DNA from 2 places in the Peribacillus sp. B65 genome. Region 2 is predicted to be linked to the other one. Evidence: riboswitches for the same ligand, from Rfam matches in the RefSeq annotation. Region 2 holds a riboswitch; the other holds the start of a gene.
What was found. Region 2 has a riboswitch for lysine ahead of ACSR9O_RS20225 (aspartate kinase). Riboswitches for the same ligand answer to the same signal wherever they lie in the genome.

Region 1 (8,001 bases), 1.1 Mb from region 2:
AATCGAAGTGATCGGTGTTTTCAAGTCATGGGAAATATTAGAGAGAAGCTCTTTGCGATTTTCCTCATACTGAAGCTGAATGTTTACGGACTCTTTTAACTTTTTTCTCATTTCCTCAAAAGCTCTATTCAATTGCCCGATTTCATCATTCGAAGTCGCCTTGATTTCAAAGTTTAAATCTCCTGATTTTATCCGCTCTGCGCCTTCTTTAAGAATTGAGATCGGTTTGATGATGCTACGTGAAACTAAATAATTTAATAGTCCAATAATCATTACAAACAGTAATAACAATAGAGCGAATAAAATGGGAAAGAGCTCTCGAGTCAGCTCGGCATATGAACTTGCCTTTCTCAATACAAAAATACTTCCTTCACTTTTATCAGAAAAATAAAAATCAAACTTCACATAGGTGAAAAAAAAGTCTTTCATTTTGATTGTGTCCCGCGTATTGATATTCGTTTCTTCGAACTTGGGAAGTGATTGTATCAAGCCTGGCTTATCTAGTGTTTGGGACGCATAATCAATGTTTTTACCTTTTCTAACGACAATCTTAATATCTCCATGTTCAATCTTCTTCAGCTGTTCTTCATTTAGCAGCTGCTCAGGATTATTTTTTGCCAAAAGCTTTAAATCGAGAAACACACTCTCCTCTACTGCAGTCAAAGGTTTTTGGAGATAAGATTTTTTGTATAAATGTTCTATCGCTTTTACATCACCTGTTATCGCAAAAATAAGTAAAAATCCAGCTGTTAAAAACAAAGTGATGGAAATAAGGATTACGCCAACGTAGGACAACAGAAATCTCATTTTTATTGACAAATATTTTCACCCCGCTTCGATCTTTCGTTTACTCATTTATAGAAAAGTTGTTTATCTGCTGTTCTTGCATAAAAAGATGTTTCCCACGATAACTTTTTTTAGTACTAAAAAAAACATATCACACAAATCTTAAAATTTTCTAAAATACATGGAAAAAATCCTATTCTATTGTCGGTTTACAGTTTTTTTATTTGAAAAACGTTCCAGCTTGATTTCAGAATCCGCTCACTTTCCGCCGACTGTCTGCCAAGCTTCCTCGACGAAAGCGTCTGTGGGGTCTCGGCTAGCCAGTTTTTCGGCAGGAGTATCGCATATTCCTTCAATCCATTGGGTTTGCAGTTCATATAAAACAAAAAAATCATGCAGTATAACCAAGTCCTTATTTAGTTTTGCCTGCAGTTTCTTTATTTAAAAACGTTCCAGCTTGATTTCAGAAATCCGCTCACTTTCCGCCGACTGTTTATCAAGCTTCCAGCGGGGTTCCGGCTAGCTTGTTTTTTGTTAAAATATTTTTTATTTGTCCAGAGTTTGTGAGACATAGAGAAAAAGCGAACTTCCCCTTAAGGAAAGTCCGCATTTTACAAATTTCAAGAAAAGTTCATCTGTTCTTCTCTTTACTTTGGTGAAACGATCATTTGGTCATCCAATCTAATATCGTCAATCGACCAAAACCAATTATTTTTAGCATTATGCATTCTCCATTGTAATTTCATAGAGGCAGCATCTTCAGGAACATTAATCGATTTAACTTCATACTTATTCAAAACATGTCCATTTTTATTATCCCAAGCAGCTTTATTGTCATAAACGAGAACTTGTTGTTTTTCCCCATTATCAAAGACAGCAGTCACTTCAGCAGTTTGCGTTCCTTCTTGTTTATAGTGGGATGCAAATCCTAAGTATAGCTCTTTGGCATCATCAACTTTTACAGTAGGTGAAGTTAATGTACTATCAAAAAAGCCTTTTGCTGCTGGTGAACCGTTATCATCCCATTCATCAGGATCCGCTACTGCTATAACACCTTGACCAAGTTCAAATTTGTTACGCTCCTGGTCTTCTGCTTTTGTCCAAAAGTCCTTTGTTGTGAAGCTCCAACCTTGCCACTCTTCTGTACCAGCTGGCATATTCGAGCTATTCGTAACCGACCAGCCATTAGGAGCTGTATGGCTCCAACCGAGAATGGAACTTGGAATGTTTTCATTCACTGCTGGCTTTAATGCAGACTCTAATTGGTCAAAACTTTCTCCAAGCATCATGTTGACGAATACATTTATATTCTTGGAGCCAATTATTTGGCCTTCCTCGTAAGCAGTAATCTTGAATTGTGATGAACCCGATATCTCCTTGCTAGGTGTAGCTTTTATTGTCAACATTTTTTCTTCTGTTCCTGATAGCACATACTCAAGTTCATTGTGCTCTACACTCCAACCTTCAGGTGCATCAACTTTAATTTTCCCGTTCATACTTTTACTTCCATAATTTTTCACCTTCACTTGGAGTGCAGTCGATTCACCTTCTGTTACTAAAGAAGGAGAAGCTTGTACCGAGACCATTTCCAGGGCTTTTGTCTGACCATCAGCCAGTAACACCTTTTTACTGCTATTGTTAAATGAATCTAGTGCTTGTACCTTAATTTCATAATCAGTACCTGGCTTAAGTCCAGCAACAGGGAACTCTAAATTCTTTGGCACAGGATCATAATAGAATTCAGAAAATGCGGTGAAATCTGCGTCCATCTCCCCTGTTTCCTTGTTTTTGGCTGTAATGTGATATGAATGTACGAGTGCGTTATCTTTTGCCTGTGGAAATGTTACATTTAAACTTCTTAGTGTAGATTTTTCTTCTACAATCGAAGCCTTATCTTTAACTGCAAAAACCGGTGGTAACTGATCTCGATCGTCTGTATATTTAAATTTATTTTTTTTAGAAGGATTTTTTATTACCCATGGTTTTCCTGTCCAATCGTCTTTATGAAAGTCACGTTTTTTAATGACAACTTCATTATTATAAACTTCTACAATCATTCCTTGACTAATATCCCGATATCCTTCTGGATGGAACCCTTGAAGTTTACCTGGCTCCAATTCCAAATAACTTACAGAAGACGTGCCAACTGACGTAAAGTCTTTTTGATGAATCGTTCTCGGGTCTTCGAGTGGATAATGAGAATGGCCTGAAAATGTAATAACCTGTGGATGTTTCTTTAAAGTATCATATAAAAGTTCTTTATTTTCCTGAGTTCCCCACAAGTCACTTCCATACACAGTGTCTTTAATGTGTTGATGAAGAAAAACAAAGATTGGTTGGTCCGGATTCTCTTTTTCTGCTGCAGCTAACTTTTCACCTAGCCAGTTAATTTGATTAACGGAATATAAACCATGCGTATTACCATTTTCCGGACTTAACGTAATAAAATCATATCCATTTACTTTTTTATGATAGTAAAGAGAATCCATTCCTGTTTTCTCGAGAAAACGATCTTGTGCCTTTTCAACGGAAAGTCCATTCCAATAATCATGGTTCCCCATTGTAAACATGGATTGGACACCACCTTGTTTCTTCTCATTATAAATGGAGAAGAACTTATCATATTCAGAAGCGTATCCATAGTCCGTTAAATCCCCAACGACAACAAAAGCATCCTGTCTAGGCGCAGCTTTATTTAATTGATCCATGGCTGTTCTGAACTTGTTCATATCAGCTGTTGATCCATCATCAATATGCACATCACTGATTACTGGAAAAACGAGCTCAGGTTTACGTTTATTATCTGAATTTGAAGATTCCGAGAATGCTTGTACACTTGATAAAGAAGTTGTTAATCCTACCGTTACAACTGTCAGCATTGCTGCAAATTTATTTTTCCCTTTCAAAATCAATACCTCCTATTTATCGTTTAGCTAATTATGTATTTTTTAAACAGATCAACAACTATCCTCCTTGTTTATAAATTTTTAAGGTGTTTACCAATTAAAATAGTAACTTTACATTATTAATAAAATATAAGACCAATGTAATTTATATATTAATAAATCAAAAAAGGACTAAGGCCAGTATTCGTTCCATTCACTTTTGTCTCGTTTTTGGTATTGATTTTCCATTTCTTAATGGGAATGGAATCCTATCCCTCAACTACGTAGTTACCCGTAAAATGGTAAATGATTCCACAGTGCATAGAAATACCAATTTTCATATGGTAAAGTCTAGAAGAAGGAAAGGAGAGAGGTTATTATAAAAAATTATTAAATATTGTGATGGTAATAACTCTTGTCTTTGGACTGTTTTTTGCGATTGCACCGATGAATAAAGCATTAGCATTGTCCTACGATAATACAAACCCTTATTCGACAGGTTGTGCTTCTAAAAGCCCAATCACCTATGAAACAGAATATATATATAAAACTATTAATGTTGAGATTACATAATCTAAAAAAGATGAATCCAGCCCTATACCGTATCCATTTTCATTGATTATTCATGTATTCTAAAAAAATATTTCTAAATTGCCTTGCATTAGAAAGGATTCCTTGTTATATTACAGTCAATTAAATATTTTCTTACTTCATACTTTTGAAGTGAGGATAGAGGAGCAAAAACCATTAGTACACATTTTGAGGAGAATGAGATCCTATGACTATTGTGGAAAGGGGAATTTGCCGAAGCGGAAAGAATCTCATGTTCTTGAAGCTGGTTCTGCTATTGAATAAATACAGGACTGTCATATAGGAAACTATATGGAGGGCTATCTTATGCGCGGAAACATTTTTTGATAAATATTGTTTCTACTGCAGCAGCGAATCCTCGTTGTTGCTTTTTTGCGTTTACTCCTGAATGGCCCACCACCTCTGAATATTTTCAAAAAATCATACAAAAGGGTGTGAAGTTATGAATTTTGGCCAAGTTTTAACCGCAATGGTTACCCCGTTCAATCATAATGATGAGGTTGATTTTAATGCTACGAGAACTTTAGTAAACTATTTAATTGCTAATGGCTCTGATGGATTAGTAATAGCTGGTACAACTGGAGAGTCCCCTACATTAACAACAGAAGAGAAACTGGATTTATTCAAAATTGTTGTTGAAGTTGTTGATGGAAGAGTTCCTGTCATAGCTGGAACTGGCTCAAATAACACGAAAGCTTCCATCAACTTAACAAGGCAAGCTGAGGCAGCAGGAGTCGACGGAATAATGCTCGTTACCCCATACTATAACAAGCCGTCTCAAGAAGGATTATTTCAGCACTTTAAGGCTATTGCCCAATCAACATCTTTACCGGTAATGCTCTATAATATTCCAGGACGAAGTGTTGTAAACATGTCAGTAGAGACGATTGTTAACATCTCAAGAATCAACAATATTGTGGCAGTAAAAGAGGCAAGTGGTGACTTAGATGCCATGGCACAAATCATAAGCAAAACAACTGGTGATTTTACATTGTACAGCGGCGATGATGGGTTAACATTACCGGTTTTAGCCATCGGTGGAACAGGAATTGTTTCGGTTTCTTCACACATAATTGGTAATGAAATGCAAGAAATGATAAATAGCTTTAAAAATGGTGATGTCCATGGTGCTGCCGCTACACATCGTAACCTTCTTCCAATCATGAAAGCATTATTTGCTGCACCAAGCCCCGCACCAGTAAAATCAGCATTAAATATGCGGGGGTTAAATGTTGGAGGTGTCCGGTTACCATTGGTCCCTTTAAACGATGAAGAAAAAAGAGCACTACAAATGGCTCTACAACCTAGAAACGAAGAAGCTGTTTTGTTAAATAAATAAATAAATAAATAAAGATAATGATTCATTCAGCATACTTTAATACCGTTTTTCTAATTAAAGACCATAATAAACGGGATAAAATTTTAAAAAGCAGTGCAACTCATAAAGAGTGCACTGCTTTTTAATCGATCCACGGCTCAGTGCTTAAACTGGTTGAGCACTCCATTTTCAAGAAAAAATATATGGCATACAGTTGGAATTATAAATTTCAAATTTCTAACGCAATGATTTTATCGGGATCGATCATAAGCTTGTATTTCTAGTGATGTTGAGATGTAATTATTGAAAGACATAGTGTACCTGCCCAATTCTCTTGAAGTGATAAGAATAATCTTAAATGACTCGTTCCTTGGGATCCAATCTATAAAGGACTTCATTTTTTTATTTCTTCTTCTACCTTTTCTCTCTCTCTCTTGTTCTATAAAACACGTTCGTAAAAGTGTACTTTTACGAACGGGACTTTTCTTCCCATATAGGTAAAACAGTTGAATATTTAATTTCTCTAAGAGCTAGGCTAGTTTGAATTTTTGTTATGCCTAGTTTATTTAACTTTCTAATAAATATTTCTAATTCCTTCCGATCTTTATTAGCCACTTTTAGAAGATAATCATACTCACCTGTTAAACAATGACACTCTAATACTTCTGACATAGAAGCTAATGCCTTTTCCAAAACTTCCAGTTCTTCAGCTTGATGTATATTTGTACTAATAAAAATGAAACATAATAAATCAAAACCTAGCTTCTCCTGGTTTAAAATTGCTACTTGTCCATTAATAAACCCTTCATTTTCCAAACGTTTTATCCTTGAATGTATAGCTGGGGGAGATAACTTGACACGCTTTGCAAGCTCAGTATTACTTAACTGTGCATCCTTTTGCAGTAAATCTAAAATTTGAATATCAACATTATCTAGAACCTTGCTTACGATAGATTCCACTTATAGTCACTCCTTTTACAAATGTTCCAAAAATAGTATCACTTCAATAGCAAAACAAAATTTTATTCTGTTTATCGGCAATATTTATTAATATTATTCTAAGTTTCTTCTATTATACAAAATAATATATTAATAACGATCTAAAATGTTAAAATTATTAATAAATAAATGCCATTGTGCACAATGGCTTCGATCCTTTTACTTAAACAGTGAAAGATGTAAAGGAGCAGAATGAAATGCAATATTATTATTTTTCGTTATTACTTTTAACAAGTTTGTTATGGGGTGGAAACTTTGTCGTTGGAAAGTCGCTTGTCGAACATGCTTCTCCGATGACATTGACGAGTTTAAGGTGGATCATTGCTGTTAGTTGTCTTTTGCCAATTGTATGGTGGAAAGAAAAAAAGATATTTCCTCCTCGAAGTGCAATCCTTCCTTTATTTTTGATGGGAATTACAGGTGTGGTTCTATTTAACCTATTGCAATTTGTAGCATTAGAGAAAACATCAGCGACTAATGTTGGATTAATATCAACATTAAACATGATTTCAATTGCTATTTTTTCATTTTTCTTTTTAAAAGAAAGAATTAATATTCTACAAATGTTTTCTGTGTTTTTTTCGCTTATTGGCGTAATACTTGTACTTTCAAAAGGAAATATTGATCTTTTCCTTTCATTACGATTTAATACAGGTGATTTATATATGATGGCTGCTGTATGCGTTTGGGGAATATATTCCGTTTGTAGCAAATGGGCAATGGTAACGACAACACCCATGATGTCTACATTATATTCTGGTATATTTGGACTTATAGTTCTTCTACCGTTTAATTTTTCCAATTTTACAGTTTCTAATATAAATACTTCCTTCATACAATCTATTTTATATACAGGCGTTATCTCAACTGTAGCATGTATGGTACTTTGGAATATTGGTGTACAAAAATTAGGTACAACTACATCAGGTATTTTCTTGAATTTTAATCCTATTTTTACTGCAATTTTAGCTTTTCTATTATTAGGTGAAAAAATGACGTGGATACAAGGAATTGGTAGTGGTATTGTGATTATAGGCTGTTATTTGTTCTCACATTTTAAAGCGAAGGTGATTTTCAAAAAGAATTCTAGACAATCGCAGATTCAAGCATGATATTTTTTCAAAGTCTAAAAACATAAAATCTCTCGTGATTACTTTTCTATATATACAAGAAAGCCTGATCCAAGGTGGATACAGGCTCATTTGTTCAAAAACTTTACGGATAAGGAATAATAAAAAAGTGCTAATTTTAACATCTTACATACTTGCGTTTAAAACCAATCCTTCCTGTTTCGACTTCTTTTTGAATACTTTCGTAAGCTTTTAGAGAGCTGCTTTTTTTCTTGTCAGCCTTTGCGGTCTCGACTGCCTTTTCATGGTGCGGCAAATATGAAATCCCCACGGTGTATAGAAAATTATTCAT
Region 2 (8,001 bases):
GTGTTTCGTAGTGTAGTCACGTTTACGCGGTGCGATCAGTGATACATCAATATCTTCATAATGGAATTCAGGTGCTTGATCCAAGCCTTTGAATGTTGCCATAGTAGTTTTCATGAATTCCTCATCATTACGTTCTGGGAAATCAGGTTTGTAATGCGCTCCGCGGCTTTCGTCACGGTTTAACGCACCAATTGTGATTACACGAGCCAATTGCATCATGTTTTGCAGCTGTCTAGTGAATGCAGCTCCTTGGTTACTCCATTTAGCCGTGTCATTGATGTTAATTTTCTTGTAACGTTCCATCAGTTCAAGAATCTTGTTATCCGTTTCTTTCAGCTTGTCATTGTAACGAACTACAGTAACATGCTGTGTCATCCACTCACCAAGTTCTTTGTGAAGGACGTACGCATTTTCGTTACCATCAAGAGACATGACTTCATTCCATTTCTCTTGTTCTTGTTTTTCGTACCCTTCATACAATGAAGAAGGAATGGATTCTGAAGTTTTATCAAGGCCTTCAATATATTTAACGGCGTTCGGTCCAGCGACTGAACCACCATAGATTGCAGAAAGAAGTGAGTTAGCACCAAGACGGTTACCGCCATGTTGTGAGTAATCACACTCACCTGCAGCGAATAAACCTTTGATGTTTGTCATTTGGTCATAATCCACCCAAAGTCCGCCCATAGAATAGTGAACGGCAGGGAAAATTTTCATTGGAACTTTACGAGGATCTTCACCCATGAATTTCTCGTAGATTTCAATGATTCCGCCAAGTTTAATATCAAGTAATTTCGGATCTTTATGTGATAGATCCAGGTAAACCATGTTTTCTCCATTAATGCCAAGCTTCATGTTCATGCAGACGTCGAAGATTTCACGAGTCGCGATATCACGAGGTACTAGATTACCATAAGCAGGGTATTTTTCTTCAAGGAAATACCAAGGTTTTCCGTCTTTATATGTCCAGATACGTCCACCTTCACCACGAGCGGATTCACTCATTAGACGAAGTTTGTCATCTCCAGGGATTGCTGTCGGGTGAATTTGAATGAACTCACCATTTGCATAATTTACACCTTGTTGATAAACGATGGAAGCTGCTGAACCTGTATTGATCATTGAGTTAGTTGATTTACCGAAAATGATTCCAGGGCCGCCGCTCGCCATGATGACTGCGTCTCCAGGGAATGATTTGATTTCCATTGAAGTCAGGTTTTGAGCTACGATACCGCGTGCTGTTTGCTCATCATCGATTACAGCTCCAAGGAATTCCCAGCCTTCATATTTCGTTACAAGACCTTCAACTTCATAACGGCGAACCTGCTCGTCCAATGCGTAAAGTAATTGCTGACCAGTTGTTGCACCAGCGAATGCTGTACGGCTATGTTGAGTACCACCGAAACGACGGAAATCAAGAAGACCTTCCGGAGTACGGTTGAACATAACACCCATACGGTCAAACATATGGATGATCGATGGTGCTGCTTCGCACATCGCTTTAACCGGCGGTTGGTTAGCCAAGAAATCTCCGCCATAAACTGTATCGTCGAAGTGGATATATGGAGAATCCCCTTCACCTTTTGTATTTACTGCCCCGTTGATTCCGCCTTGGGCACAAACTGAGTGAGAGCGTTTAACAGGCACTAAAGAAAATAAATCAACCTGTTGTCCCAGCTCTGCTGCTTTGATCGTAGCCATTAATCCAGCTAGACCTCCACCAACGATAACTATTTTACCTTTACCCAATTCTGTCACTCCCTTATTTCCATTAGCCAAGCTATGTTTTTCCTAATTCTTATAAATGAACTCTATCTTCTTATACGAAAGCGAAAATTGCGCTGATTCCGATATAAGAAAGAAGAACGAAAACGATCAATGTAAAGTAAGTCATGATTCTTTGCGATCTTGGTGAAACTGTAAGACCCCAGCTAACTGCAAATGACCATAATCCATTAGCAAAGTGGAAGATTGCCGAGATAATACCAACAATATAGAACACAATCATAAATGGACTAGAGAAAATTTCAGCCATCATGTCAAAGTTAACTTCAGCACCCATAGCTGCTTGAATTCTAGTTGCCCATATATGCCAAACAAGGAAAATCAACGTTATGATTCCAGTTAGACGTTGTAGCATGAACATCCAGTTACGGAAGAAACTAAATCTGCCTAAATTGTTTTTTGCTGTAAAGGCAATATAAATTCCGTACACAGCATGGAAAATGAGCGGTAGATAGATGACGACCCATTCTACCAGAATCTTCACGGGCGTATACTCAATTAAATGAACTGCCCCATTAAAAGTCTCTTCTCCTTTTGTTGCCATAAAGTTTACCGATAAATGAAAAATTAGGAATAGACCAATTGGAATTACTCCTAGAAGTGAATGAAGCCTGCGATTCCCAAACTCACGATTTTTTGCCACTAAGTGCCCCCCCTTAATTTGTGAAAAATCATGCAAAGATAAACTGGTGGCTACCTTTTATCTCCGCGTGAAAATACAGTATAGAGTCAAAAAAACTCCTCTATACTTCCTTTACAATTATGTGACATGTCCATTTTACTCCTGACTTCTATATGCGTCAAGAAAACGGATACAAGAAATCTCTTTTTCAGAATAGATTTTATTGGATTAAATTAGCTATTTTTTGTATGTCAAGATGATATTTTGAATAAATTTCTAATTTAACTATTAATATCTCGATATAATTTCTCATTTTTTTCCAATTGTTATTTAAATAAATAAAAAACAGTATAATTTGCAAAAGAAATACGTTTATAATAGATTTACAGAAAGAGGCGATAAATTATGAAAAAAAATATTGCTGCTGCGATAGAAGAAGAGATTCAAACTGAAGAAATTCAAACTGAAGAATTCCTGGTTCCAGCTTTCGGATACGAATTAATCAGAGAAGTTCTATTGAACGATATTCTCGGAAAAGACTCTAATCAAATCCTCTATTGGGCAGGTAAACAATTAGCAAGAAAATTCCCATTGAATGGCGATCAGGAAGTGATTGAATTTTTCCAAAGCGCTGGATGGGGCAATCTGGAAATCTTGAAATATACGAAACACGAGATGGAATTATCCCTGACGGGTGAAATAATCAGCCGCCGCCTGGATTTACACCCTGATTGTCACTTCCAACTTGAAGCCGGTTTCCTTGCCGAGCAGTTTACACTGCAAAAAAAATTCCTCAGCGAATCAACGGAAGAAATTAAACGCCGCGCAAAAAAAGTGATATTCACCATCCAATGGGATCCCAGAGATCCAATCTAATGAGCCCTTAAAACAGACTTACCCTTTTTACCGGAAGTCTGTTTTTTATTGGACTCCTGACACTTAAGCTAGCACATTTGCATGCTGACCTAGTTTAAATGCTTCATGAAGAGATTCGACCGCCTTCACCATTTCCTTTTCATTGACGACAGTCGAAACTTTAATTTCCGATGTGCTGACCATTTTCACCTGGATGCCTGTATTGGCCATCACTTCAAACATCTCGGCAGCCACTCCCGGATTGGATACCATACCAGAACCGACGATGGACACTTTTGCCAATCCGCTCTCCGTTTCGACTCGGTCGAATCCCAATTGTTCTTTATTATTTTCCAGCACGATCAAGGCCGCTTCCGTATCTTCACTTTTTGTGGAAAAAGATAGATTGGTCGTATCCTCGGCAGTCATGCTTTGAATGATGATGTCCACATTAATCCGGTTTTTCGCAAGTGTTGTGAAGATTGTGGATAATGCACCAAGTGATTGGGGCAAACCATATATTGTGACCCTCGTAATACTGTCTTCAAAAGCAATCCCGCGTACAATTAAGTTTTCTTCCATAGTTGCTTCCTCCTCAATGATCGTTCCTGATTCTCTCTCCATGCTTGAACGGACTTCAAGCGGTATTTGATAATTTTTTGCATATTCGACAGCCCTTGGATGAAGGACGCCCGCCCCCAAGTTGGCAAGTTCCAGCATTTCATCATAAGAAATCGATTGGAGTTTTCGTGCGCCTTTTATGTAGCGAGGGTCCGTTGTGAAAACACCCGTTACATCCGTATAAATATCGCATCTATCCGCATTCAGCGCTGCAGCGATGGCAACCGCTGTCGTATCGGAACCGCCTCGCCCTAAGGTAGTGATTTCCCCATTTGCATCGTTCCCCTGGAAACCAGCCACGACCACTATTTTCTTCTCCTGAAGCTGAGCTTGGATCCTCGTGGCATCGATGTTTAAAATCCGGGCATTCCCATGAACGGATTCCGTTTGCATGCCAGCCTGCCAGCCAGTATACGAAATGGCTTCATGTCCTTCTTCAATCAATGCCATCGTTAACAGGGAAATCGTTACCTGTTCCCCCGTAGTCAATAGCATATCCATTTCCCTCTTGCTCGGGGTTCCGGAAATATCCCGGGCCATGGAAACCAATTGATCCGTGGTTTTCCCCATGGCTGAAACAACGACGACTACCTCATTTCCATTCTGCGCTTCCTCGATTACCCGATTGGCAACATTTTTGATTTTTTCTACGCTTCCGACGGATGTTCCGCCAAATTTTTGAACGATTAATGCCATCCTCATGCACCCTCTCTACCTTTTTAGGCAATAAAAAAAGCAATGAGAAATATCTCATTGCTGTGATCACATATCTAAATACTGTAAACACAGTGAGATAGCTCTCCAGGGTATAAACCCTGACAATCCGCCATTTATTAAATGTCGGACCAGGAAAACAAGGTATGAGTCTTGTCTTCCTTCGGCGTCATCCCCTTTCAAAACCTTTCATGGAAGCTCATACTTCTCCAGGTTTTTACTCTTGAATTCCGCACCTCTATCAGCACTTTTAAGTTGTCTAGTTAAAAATTCTTTTTAATCATAGCATAGAGATTTATCGGTAGCAAGATTATTCTTGTAATTTTCTAACGATTCCCTCTGCTACCCCTTTTGGCATGCCAGCTTCCATGATTTCCTCGGCGGTTGCCTCTTTGATTTTCTTCAATGATCCAAAATGCCTTAATAATTGCTTCCTTCGCTTTTCCCCGACTCCTGGAATATCATCAAGCTGGGAGTGAACTGCATTTTTCCCGCGTAGCTGACGATGGAATGTAATCGCGAACCGATGCACTTCATCCTGAATTCTTTGCAATAGGTAAAATTCCTGGCTCCGTGAATCAAGAGGTACGATTTCAAGCGGATTTCCGATCATCAATTGCGAGGTCCTATGCTTTTCATCCTTAATGAGGCCTGAAAGTGGAATATCAAGGCCCAATTCATTTTCCAGAATATCCCGTACAGCTTCCACATGTCCCTTTCCGCCATCAATGATGATCAAGTCCGGAAGCGGCAGCCCTTCTTTCAATACCCGTGAATACCTTCTTCTGACCACTTCACGCATCGATTCATAATCATCAGGCCCTTGGACCGTCTTGATCTTATATTTGCGGTACTCCCTTTTTTCCGGCTTTCCATCAATGAACACGACTAAAGCGGAAACTGGGTCACTTCCCTGGATGTTGGAGTTATCGAAAGCTTCAATTCGATGCGGGGTGTAGATACCCAGTTGCTTCCCGAGGTTTTCCACCGCATTGATCGTTCTTTCTTCATCCCTTTCAATCAAAGAGAATTTTTCCTGAAGCGCGATGGAGGCATTTTTATTCGCCAATTTAAGCATGTCTTTTTTCGCTCCCCGTTTCGGGTGAATCGTTTTGACACCAAGCAGCCCTTCGGCCATTTCGGCATCCACTGATTCAGGCAGCAAGATTTCCTTTGGTTTAAAGTGGTTCGTAATCTCGTAAAACTGACCGAGGAATGTAAGAAGTTCCTGTTCTGGTTCATCGTAGACCGGAAAAAGTGAAACATCCCTTTCTATTAATTTACCCTGCCGGACAAAAAATACCTGAACGCACATCCAGCCTTTATCATAGGCAAAACCAAATACATCCCTGTCGATGAAATCTGTCGTCATCATTTTCTGCTTCTCCATCGTAATATCGATATGGGCAATTTTGTCACGGAACTCCTTGGCCCTCTCGAAATCGAGATCTTCCGATGCCTCCAGCATTTTTTCAGTCAGTTCTTTTTTTATTTCAGTATGCCCGCCGTTCAAGAACCTGTTGATATCATCCACCATTTTTTTATATTCCTGTTCCTCTACATCATATACACATGGGGCCAGGCACTGGCCAAGGTGATAGTAGAGACAAACGCGATCAGGTAAAGTATTGCATTTTCTAAGGGGATAGATGCGGTCGAGCAATTTTTTCGTTTCGTTAGCTGCAAATGCATTCGGATAAGGACCGAAATATTTACCTTTGTCTTTTTTGACTTTTCGCGTAATGATTAGACGTGGGTGGCGTTCCGCAGTCAGCTTTATGAAGGGATACGTCTTATCATCCTTTAGCATGACATTATATTTTGGGTCATGTTTTTTGATTAAGTTCAACTCTAAAATAAGAGCCTCGATATTGGAAGAGGTGACAATATATTCGAAATCCTCAATTTCATTCACGAGCCGGAATGTTTTTCCGTCATGAGATCCCGTGAAATAAGAACGGACACGATTTTTCAACACTTTCGCTTTGCCTACATAAATGATCGTTCCCTGACGATCTTTCATTAAATAACAACCAGGTTGATCGGGAAGAAGGGCAAGTTTATTCTTTATTTGTTGATTCATGCATTCAGCCTCCTGTTCTCCCTTTTTTACAATTATTATATATCAAGATAGCGAAAAAAGCTTCAAGTCCGCAGACTTGAAGCTTTTTTTAGCTAACCTACTATTACGCGTGTTTTGAAATAAGTTCAGCAAGTGCTTCTTTAGGTTGGAAACCAACAACCTTATCAACCACTTCACCGTCTTTAAGCACGATTAATGTCGGGATGCTCATCACACCAAATTTTCCAGCTGTTTCTTGGTTTTCATCCACATCCACTTTTACGATTTTTGCTGTATCGCCAATTTCAGTATCAAGCTCTTGAAGAACAGGAGCGATCATTTTACAAGGTCCGCACCATGGAGCCCAAAAATCTACAAGAACGACACCTTCGCTAGTATCTGTTGTGAACGTTTGGTCAGTTGCATTTATAATTGCCATATATATTTCCTCCTCAAATTTACTCAAATAACTAAAAACAGTATATCATTGTTGCTCGAATCGATGCTAATATTTTGCTTCAGTGGTAGGATGTCCAAAAAAAGAGTAAATATGCAGGCCAAATAAAGGGGCAAGACATGTATCGGCTTATGCCAAATGTCTTGCCCCTCATCTGTATTATTTCTATTACGCGTTAACTTTAAGTTTTTTGAATTCTTCCGTTAATAACGGAACGACTTCGAAAAGGTCTCCGACAATTCCATAATCCGCCACATTGAATATGTTAGCTTCCGGGTCTTTATTGATCGCAACGATAACCTTGGAGTTGGACATCCCAGCTAAATGCTGGATCGCACCGGAAATTCCGCAGGCGATATAAAGGTCAGGTGTTACGACTTTACCCGTTTGCCCGATTTGCAGAGAGTAATCGCAATAATCCGCATCACATGCTCCGCGGGAAGCTCCTACCGCTCCGCCAAGAACTTGTGCCAGTTCCTTTAATGGTTCAAAACCATCTTCACTTTTCACGCCGCGGCCACCAGCGATGATTACTTTCGCTTCTGAAAGGTCGACCCCTTCACTGGCTTTTCTTACAACATCTTTAATGATTGTACGTAGATCCTTGATATCCACACTTAATGTAGAAACATCACCAGAGCGGGACTCATCTTTCGCTAATGGTTCGATATTGTTCGGACGGATTGTCGCGAATATCACGCCATCTGTTACAATTTTCTTTTCAAATGCCTTACCGGAATAGATCGGACGGGTGAAAACGATATTTCCGCCTTCTTCTTCAATGGATGTAACGTCAGAGATCAATCCTGATTCAAGCTTTCCAGCCAATTTTGGTGCAAGGTCTTTTCCTAGGGCCGTATGTCCAAAGAATATTCCTTCTGGTTT

Region 1: linked by a shared signal. The riboswitch ahead of dapA (4-hydroxy-tetrahydrodipicolinate synthase) and the one ahead of ACSR9O_RS20225 (aspartate kinase) in region 2 are both predicted to bind lysine.

Annotation. Positions count from the first base shown of each region.
Region 1 is NZ_CP195840.1:3,075,240-3,083,240, forward strand. It holds gene ACSR9O_RS15015 (sensor histidine kinase) at 1-819, opposite strand, end outside; gene ACSR9O_RS15020 (hypothetical protein) at 996-1,163, opposite strand; gene ACSR9O_RS15025 (metallophosphoesterase) at 1,434-3,692, opposite strand; lysine riboswitch at 4,394-4,572, shown strand; gene dapA (4-hydroxy-tetrahydrodipicolinate synthase) at 4,705-5,601, shown strand; gene ACSR9O_RS15035 (Lrp/AsnC family transcriptional regulator) at 6,049-6,540, opposite strand; gene ACSR9O_RS15040 (DMT family transporter) at 6,777-7,691, shown strand; partial or broken gene ACSR9O_RS15045 (DNA alkylation repair protein) at 7,828-8,001, opposite strand, start outside.
Region 2 is NZ_CP195840.1:4,153,864-4,161,864, reverse strand. It holds gene sdhA (succinate dehydrogenase flavoprotein subunit) at 1-1,749, opposite strand, end outside; gene ACSR9O_RS20235 (succinate dehydrogenase cytochrome b558 subunit) at 1,820-2,428, opposite strand; gene ACSR9O_RS20230 (YslB family protein) at 2,813-3,283, shown strand; gene ACSR9O_RS20225 (aspartate kinase) at 3,347-4,579, opposite strand; lysine riboswitch at 4,670-4,846, opposite strand; gene uvrC (excinuclease ABC subunit UvrC) at 4,908-6,680, opposite strand; gene trxA (thioredoxin) at 6,784-7,098, opposite strand; gene ACSR9O_RS20210 (electron transfer flavoprotein subunit alpha/FixB family protein) at 7,285-8,001, opposite strand, start outside.